Linked DNA regions of Stappia indica. The protein of the gene in region 2 interacts with the protein of the main gene of each other region in a pairwise test. Links are inferred from orthologs where the notes say so. Each region holds a gene or a part of one and is shown on either strand. Other genes may lie near its edges.

Region 1 (3,070 bases), 220 kb from region 2 along the record:
GGGCGATACGGCCCAGATCGCCCGCGCGCCGGGCATCGGCAAGCGGGTCGCCGAGCGCATCGTCACCGAACTGAAGAGCAAGGCGCCGGCCTTTGCCAGCGTCGATGCCGGCACCATCGCGGCCTCGCAGCAGGCCTCGGCCGCTGTGCCGACGGCGGTGGGCGATGCAGTGTCTGCCCTCGTCAATCTCGGCTACCAGCAGGCGCAGGCCAGCGCGGCGGTGGCCGCTGCCGTCAAGAGCGCAGGCGAGGAGGCCGAGGCCGCCACGCTGATCCGCCTCGGCCTCAAGGAGCTTGCCAGATGAGCGAGGACGCCGGCCGTCTCGTCTCGCCCGAACTGCGCGGCGACGAGATCGACACGACGATGCGCCCGCAGGTGCTCGACGACTTCGTCGGCCAGGCGCAGGCGCGCGCCAATCTCAAGGTCTTCATCGGCGCGGCCAAGGCGCGCGGCGAGGCGCTCGACCATGTGCTCTTTGTCGGGCCTCCGGGGCTCGGCAAGACGACGCTCGCCCAGATCATGGCGCGTGAGCTCGGCGTCAACTTCCGTGCGACCTCCGGACCGGTCATCGCCAAGGCCGGCGATCTCGCCGCGCTGCTGACCAACCTGGAAGAGCGCGATGTGCTGTTCATCGACGAGATCCATCGTCTCAGCCCGGCCGTCGAGGAAGTGCTCTATCCGGCGATGGAGGACTTCCAGCTCGACCTGATCATCGGCGAGGGTCCGGCGGCGCGCTCGGTGAAGATCGATCTTGCGCGCTTCACCCTCGTTGCGGCGACGACGCGGCTCGGCCTCCTGACGACGCCGCTGCGCGACCGGTTCGGCATTCCCGTCCGCCTGCAATTCTACACGTCCGAGGAACTGGAGCTGATCGTGCGGCGCGGTGCCCGCATTCTCGGCATCGGAATGAGCGACGACGGAGCGCGGGAGATCGCCCGGCGCGCACGCGGCACGCCGCGCATCGCCGGCCGCCTGCTGCGGCGGGTGCGCGACTTTGCCGTGGTCGGCGGACAGGAGACGGTGGATGCGGCGATTGCCGACCGGGCGCTGACCCAGCTCGAGGTGGACAGTGCCGGCCTCGACCAGCTCGACCGGCGCTACCTGAACCAGATCGCCCTGAAATTCGGCGGCGGTCCCGTCGGCATCGAGACCATCGCCGCGGCCCTTTCGGAGCCGCGCGACGCTATCGAGGAGATCGTCGAGCCCTATCTGATCCAGCAGGGCTATATCCAGCGCACGCCGCGCGGCCGCATCCTGACGCCGCAGGCGTTCCAGCATCTCGGCCTGGCGGCGCCGCAAGGCTCCAACGTGCCGCAGCTCGGGCTGTTCACCGATGACGACACATGAGGCGTCGCCGCGCTGGCCGGATCTTGCCGGCCGGCTGGAGGGCGGACGGCATGTCCTGCCGGTGCGGGTCTATTACGAGGACACCGATTTCACCGGCGTCGTCTATCACGCCGCCTATCTGAAGTTCGCCGAACGCGGCCGCTCCGATTTCCTGCGCCTTTGCGGCATTCACCACAACGAGCTGGCGAGCGGCGCGCATGGCGAACCGCTGGCGTTCGCCGTGCGGCACATGGAGATCGATTTCCATGCGCCGGCCCGCATCGACGACCTGCTGGAGGTCGCAACGCGCCTCGATGAGGCGCGGGGCGCGCGGATCGTCCTGGCCCAGGAAATCCGCCGGGACGGGGCGCTGCTTTTCGCCGCCGAGGTGACGGTCGCCGTGATTTCTCCTGAAGGGCGGCCGCGCCGCCTGCCGGCTGCGCTTGCCGCGCGCCTTGCCGGCGACATGTCGCTGTCTTAACGCGACAGTAACCTTAACGCTGGCTTAATGCCGCAGGTTATCGGCGGAAACAGTCCCAGTTTCGCCAAAATCGCTCGTCATTGAGGCGGTCGATCAGCGGACAAACCGACTGGCCCGATCGATACGGGCAACCGGCAACCGATCCGGCATGTGCGCCAATGGTATCGGGCAAGAGGTCCTGAATTAGATGAATCCCGTGGAACTTGCACAAACGACCCTCGCGGCTCCGCAGGGCGACATGTCCTTCTTCGCGCTGTTTCTTCAGGCGCATCTCGTCGTCAAGCTGGTGATGCTCGGCCTCGTCGTCGCATCCATCTGGTGCTGGGCGATCATCGTCGACAAGTGGCTGCTGTTCACGCGCACCAAGCGCCAGATGAACCGCTTCGAGACCGTGTTCTGGTCCGGCCAGTCGCTCGAGGAGCTGTATCGCACCCTGTCGGGGCGGGCGAACCATTCGATGGCAGCGCTGTTCATTGCGGCGATGCGCGAGTGGAAGCGCAGCCATGAGGGCGCGCGCCCGGCCATCGCCAGCCTGCGCCAGCGCATCGACCGGGTGATGGACGTGACCATCGCCCGCGAGGCCGAACGCCTGGAGGCAAGGCTCCTGGTGCTGGCGACCGTCGGCTCGGCGGCCCCCTTCATCGGCCTGTTCGGCACTGTCTGGGGCATCATGACCAGCTTCCAGGCGATTGCCGCCTCCAAGAACACCAATCTGGCCGTCGTCGCGCCGGGCATCGCCGAGGCGCTGCTCGCGACCGCGCTCGGCCTGCTCGCGGCCATTCCGGCGGTGATTGCCTACAACAAGCTGTCGGCGGATGCCGGCAAGCTGTCCGCCCGCATGGAAGGCTTCGCCGACGAGTTCTCTGCCATTCTGTCGCGTCAGATCGACGAGAGGAGCTGACCCCATGGGCATGCAGTCCGCCGGTGCGGCGCCCGAAGAGGCCGGTCGCCGCCGTCGCCGAAAGCGCCACCAGCCGATGAGCGAGATCAACGTCACGCCCTTCGTGGACGTGATGCTGGTGCTGCTGATCATCTTCATGGTCGCGGCGCCGCTGCTCACCGTCGGCGTGCCGCTCGACCTGCCGGAGACGCAGGCCAAGCCCCTGGAAGGGGCGACGGAGCCGATCACGATTTCGGTCGCCGCCGACGGGCGCATCTATATCCAGGACACGGAGATCGCCGCCGACGAAGTGGTGGCGAAGCTGGAGGCGATCGCCCAGAACGGCTACGACGAGCGCATCTTCGTGCGCGGCGACCGGAATG
Region 2 (3,407 bases):
CAGTCCACCGACCAGGCCGCCGGCCAGAAGCGCGGCAAGCGCGGTGCGACGCGCCGTTGCGGCAAAAAAGCGTGTCATGCTCTGTTTCCCTGTCATCTTGTGTTCCGGCAGCCGCCTCTACGGCAGTCCGCCTCTCGCCGGTTGCCTGCGCGCCCGCCGGCAAGCGGTTTGCGCGACGTTGACAACCTCCGGACCCCCTCTTATCTGTCGAGCGTCCCCCTTGGAAGGGCCGGACGCTCCCAGTCGAGCGTGCGTTCGTCTCGCCGCAATGCGGCGGTTGTGAGGCCTGCGCATGTCCGTACCGTCAATCCGATATCCGGGTTGCTGCCAGGACAGGATGCCCCGGCGCGGCCTGACCAAACGATAAGGACCGCCACATGGTCGGCCTCGGCGCACTCGCCAAGAAGCTTTTCGGTTCCGCCAATGACCGCCTGGTCAAGCAGCTGCGGAACCGCGTCACGGCAATCAACGCGCTGGAGGACGAACTCCGGGCCCTCAGCGACGACGACCTCCGCGCCCGCACGGACATGTTCCGCCGCCAGCTCGCCGACGGCGCCAAGCTCGACAGCCTGCTGGAGCCGGCCTTCGCCACGGTCCGCGAGGCCGCCCGCCGCGTTCTCGGCCAGCGCCACTACGATGTGCAGCTGATCGGCGGCATGGTCCTCAACGCCGGACAGATCTCCGAGATGCGCACCGGCGAGGGCAAGACGCTGGTCGCGACCCTGCCGGTCTACCTCAACGCGCTGACGGGCAAGGGCGTCCACGTCGTCACCGTCAACGACTATCTCGCCAGCCGCGACGCGGAATGGATGGGCCGCGTCTACCGCTTCCTCGGCCTTTCCGTCGGCGTCATCGTCCACGGGCTGACCGACGAGGAGCGCAAGGCCGCCTACGCCGCCGACGTCACCTACGGCACCAACAACGAGTTCGGCTTCGACTACCTGCGCGACAACATGAAGTACGAGCGCGGGTCGATGGTCCAGCGCGGCCACAACTTCGCGATCGTCGACGAGGTGGACTCGATCCTGATCGACGAGGCGCGCACGCCGCTGATCATCTCCGGCCCGCTCGAGGACCGCAGCGAGTTCTACAACACGGTCGACGCGCTGATCCCGCATCTTGCGGCGGAGGATTTCGAGCTCGACGAGAAGCAGCGCTCGGCGAGCTTCACCGAGGCCGGCAACGAGAAGCTCGAAGGCCTCCTGCGCGAGCAGGGCCTGCTCAAGGGCGACAGCCTCTATGACGTGGAAAACGTCTCGGTCGTCCACCACCTGCAGCAGGCGCTGAAGGCGCACAAGCTGTTCCAGCGCGACAAGGACTACATCGTGCGCAACCGCGAGGTCGTCATCATCGACGAGTTCACGGGCCGCATGATGCCGGGCCGCCGCTATTCGGAAGGCCTGCACCAGGCGCTCGAGGCCAAGGAGAAGGTGCAGATCCAGCCCGAGAACCAGACGCTGGCCTCGATCACCTTCCAGAACTATTTCCGCCTCTACACCAAGCTTGCCGGCATGACCGGCACCGCCCAGACCGAGGCCGAGGAATTCGCCAACATCTACGGCCTGGAAGTCGTCGACATCCCGACCAATGTCGGCGTGAAGCGCATCGACGATGACGACGAGGTCTACCGGACCGTCGACGAGAAATACAACGCGATCATCGAGCTGATCGAGGACTGCCGCAAGCGCGCCCAGCCGGTGCTGGTCGGCACCACCTCGATCGAGAAGTCCGAGCTGCTCGCCGCCCGCCTCAAGGCCGCCGGCTACAAGCAGGCCGACGTCTCCTCGCCGGCCGCCTTCGAGCCGCTGTTCGCCGGCACCGGCAATGCCGAGCGCATCTTCACGGTGCTGAACGCCCGCTACCACGAGCAGGAAGCCTCGATCATCGCCCAGGCCGGCCTGCCGGGCGCCGTCACCATCGCCACCAACATGGCCGGCCGCGGCACCGACATCCAGCTCGGCGGCAATGCCGACATGCGCATCGAGGACGAGCTCGCCGACATGCCGGCCGGTCCCGAGCGCGACGCCCGCGAGGCAGCGATCCGCGCCCAGGTCGAGGAGCGCAAGCAGCAGGCGCTCGCCGGCGGCGGCCTCTACGTCATCGGCACGGAGCGCCACGAAAGCCGGCGCATCGACAACCAGCTGCGCGGTCGCTCGGGCCGTCAGGGCGACCCCGGCCATTCCAAGTTCTTCCTGTCGCTGCAGGACGACCTGATGCGCATCTTCGGGTCCGACCGCATGGACGGCATGATGCAGAAGCTCGGCCTCAAGGAGGGCGAGGCCATCGTCCATCCCTGGATCAACCGGGCGCTCGCCAAGGCGCAGCAGAAGGTCGAGGCGCGCAACTTCGACATCCGCAAGAACCTGCTGAAGTTCGACGACGTCATGAACGACCAGCGCAAGGTCGTGTTCGACCAGCGCATCGAGCTGATGGACGGCGAGGCGGTGGCCGAGGCGGTGACCGACATGCGCCACGACGTGATCGAGGATCTCGTCGCCAAGCACATCCCCGAGAAGGCCTATGCCGAGCAGTGGGACACCGAAGGCCTGCAGGCCGAGGTGCGACGCCTGCTCAACCTCGACCTGCCGGTCGCCGACTGGGCCAAGGAAGAGGGCATCGCCGAGGAAGAGGTCACCGAGCGCCTGAAGAAGGCGGCCGACGAGGCCATGGCCCGCAAGGTCGGCCAGTACTCGCCCGACATCATGCGCCAGGTCGAGAAAGCCGTGCTGCTGCAGACCCTCGACCACCTGTGGCGCGAGCACCTGGCCAATCTCGATCACCTGCGCTCGGTGGTCGGCTTCCGCGGCTACGCCCAGCGCGATCCGCTGCAGGAGTACAAGACCGAGGCCTTCACCCTGTTCGAGAGCATGCTGGTCAACCTGCGCCAGGCGACCACCGCGCAGCTGATGCGCGTGGAGCTGGTCCAGGAACAGCCGCCCAGCCTGCCGGGCGACGGCAACTTGCCGCCGATGCATGCCGAGCACCGCGACCCACTGACCGGCGAGAACGAGTTCGACGAGGCTTACCTCGCCACCGCCCCCGGAACGCCGCGCGATCCGCAGAATCCCTCGACCTGGGGCAAGGTCGGCCGCAACGAGGCCTGCCCCTGCGGCTCGGGCAAGAAATACAAGCATTGCCACGGAGCCCTTGCCTGAGGAACTCTGGCAAGGATCCGGGTCGCAACGCAAACAACGGCGGGCTGCTCGGCCCGCCGTTTTTTGTGACCAGAGGCCTGTCCTGGAGGGTGAGGCGTTGAAAACCAATCCGACGCTTGAAGCAATCGAGGACTGGCTGATCCGCGAGGCGCTCGGCCAGCCGGACATCGGCGAGATGTTCTCCGGCTTCTGCGAACGCCTCGTCGCCGCCGGCATGCCGGTGGAGCGTGCCATGCTCACCTGGGCGACCCT

Evidence for each region. Proteins that work in one complex are often made in the same cells at the same time.
Region 1: the proteins of secA (region 2) and ybgC interact in binary tests that used the Escherichia coli proteins (3 or more experiments, as listed by UniProt). The link is inferred for Stappia indica from one-to-one orthologs.

Annotation. Positions count from the first base shown.
Region 1 is NZ_CP046908.1:2,142,599-2,145,668, reverse strand. Bases 71-3,070 are described here. They hold ybgC (tol-pal system-associated acyl-CoA thioesterase), read left to right. Parts: upstream 71-1,333; coding sequence 1,334-1,807; downstream 1,808-3,070. Other genes in these bases: tolR (protein TolR), read left to right, coding at 2,713-3,070; tolQ (protein TolQ), read left to right, coding at 1,995-2,708; ruvB (Holliday junction branch migration DNA helicase RuvB), read left to right, coding at 301-1,347; ruvA (Holliday junction branch migration protein RuvA), read left to right, coding at 71-304. In the rest of the region: more of ruvA, read left to right, coding at 1-70.
Region 2 is NZ_CP046908.1:2,359,543-2,362,949, forward strand. The notes cover bases 19-3,355. They hold secA (preprotein translocase subunit SecA), read left to right. Parts: upstream 19-377; coding sequence 378-3,155; downstream 3,156-3,355. Other genes in these bases: GH266_RS11045 (peptidylprolyl isomerase), read right to left, coding at 19-78; GH266_RS11055 (adenylate/guanylate cyclase domain-containing protein), read left to right, coding at 3,253-3,355. Outside these bases: more of GH266_RS11045, read right to left, coding at 1-18; more of GH266_RS11055, read left to right, coding at 3,356-3,407. UniProt on the Escherichia coli protein: Required for protein export, interacts with the SecYEG preprotein conducting channel.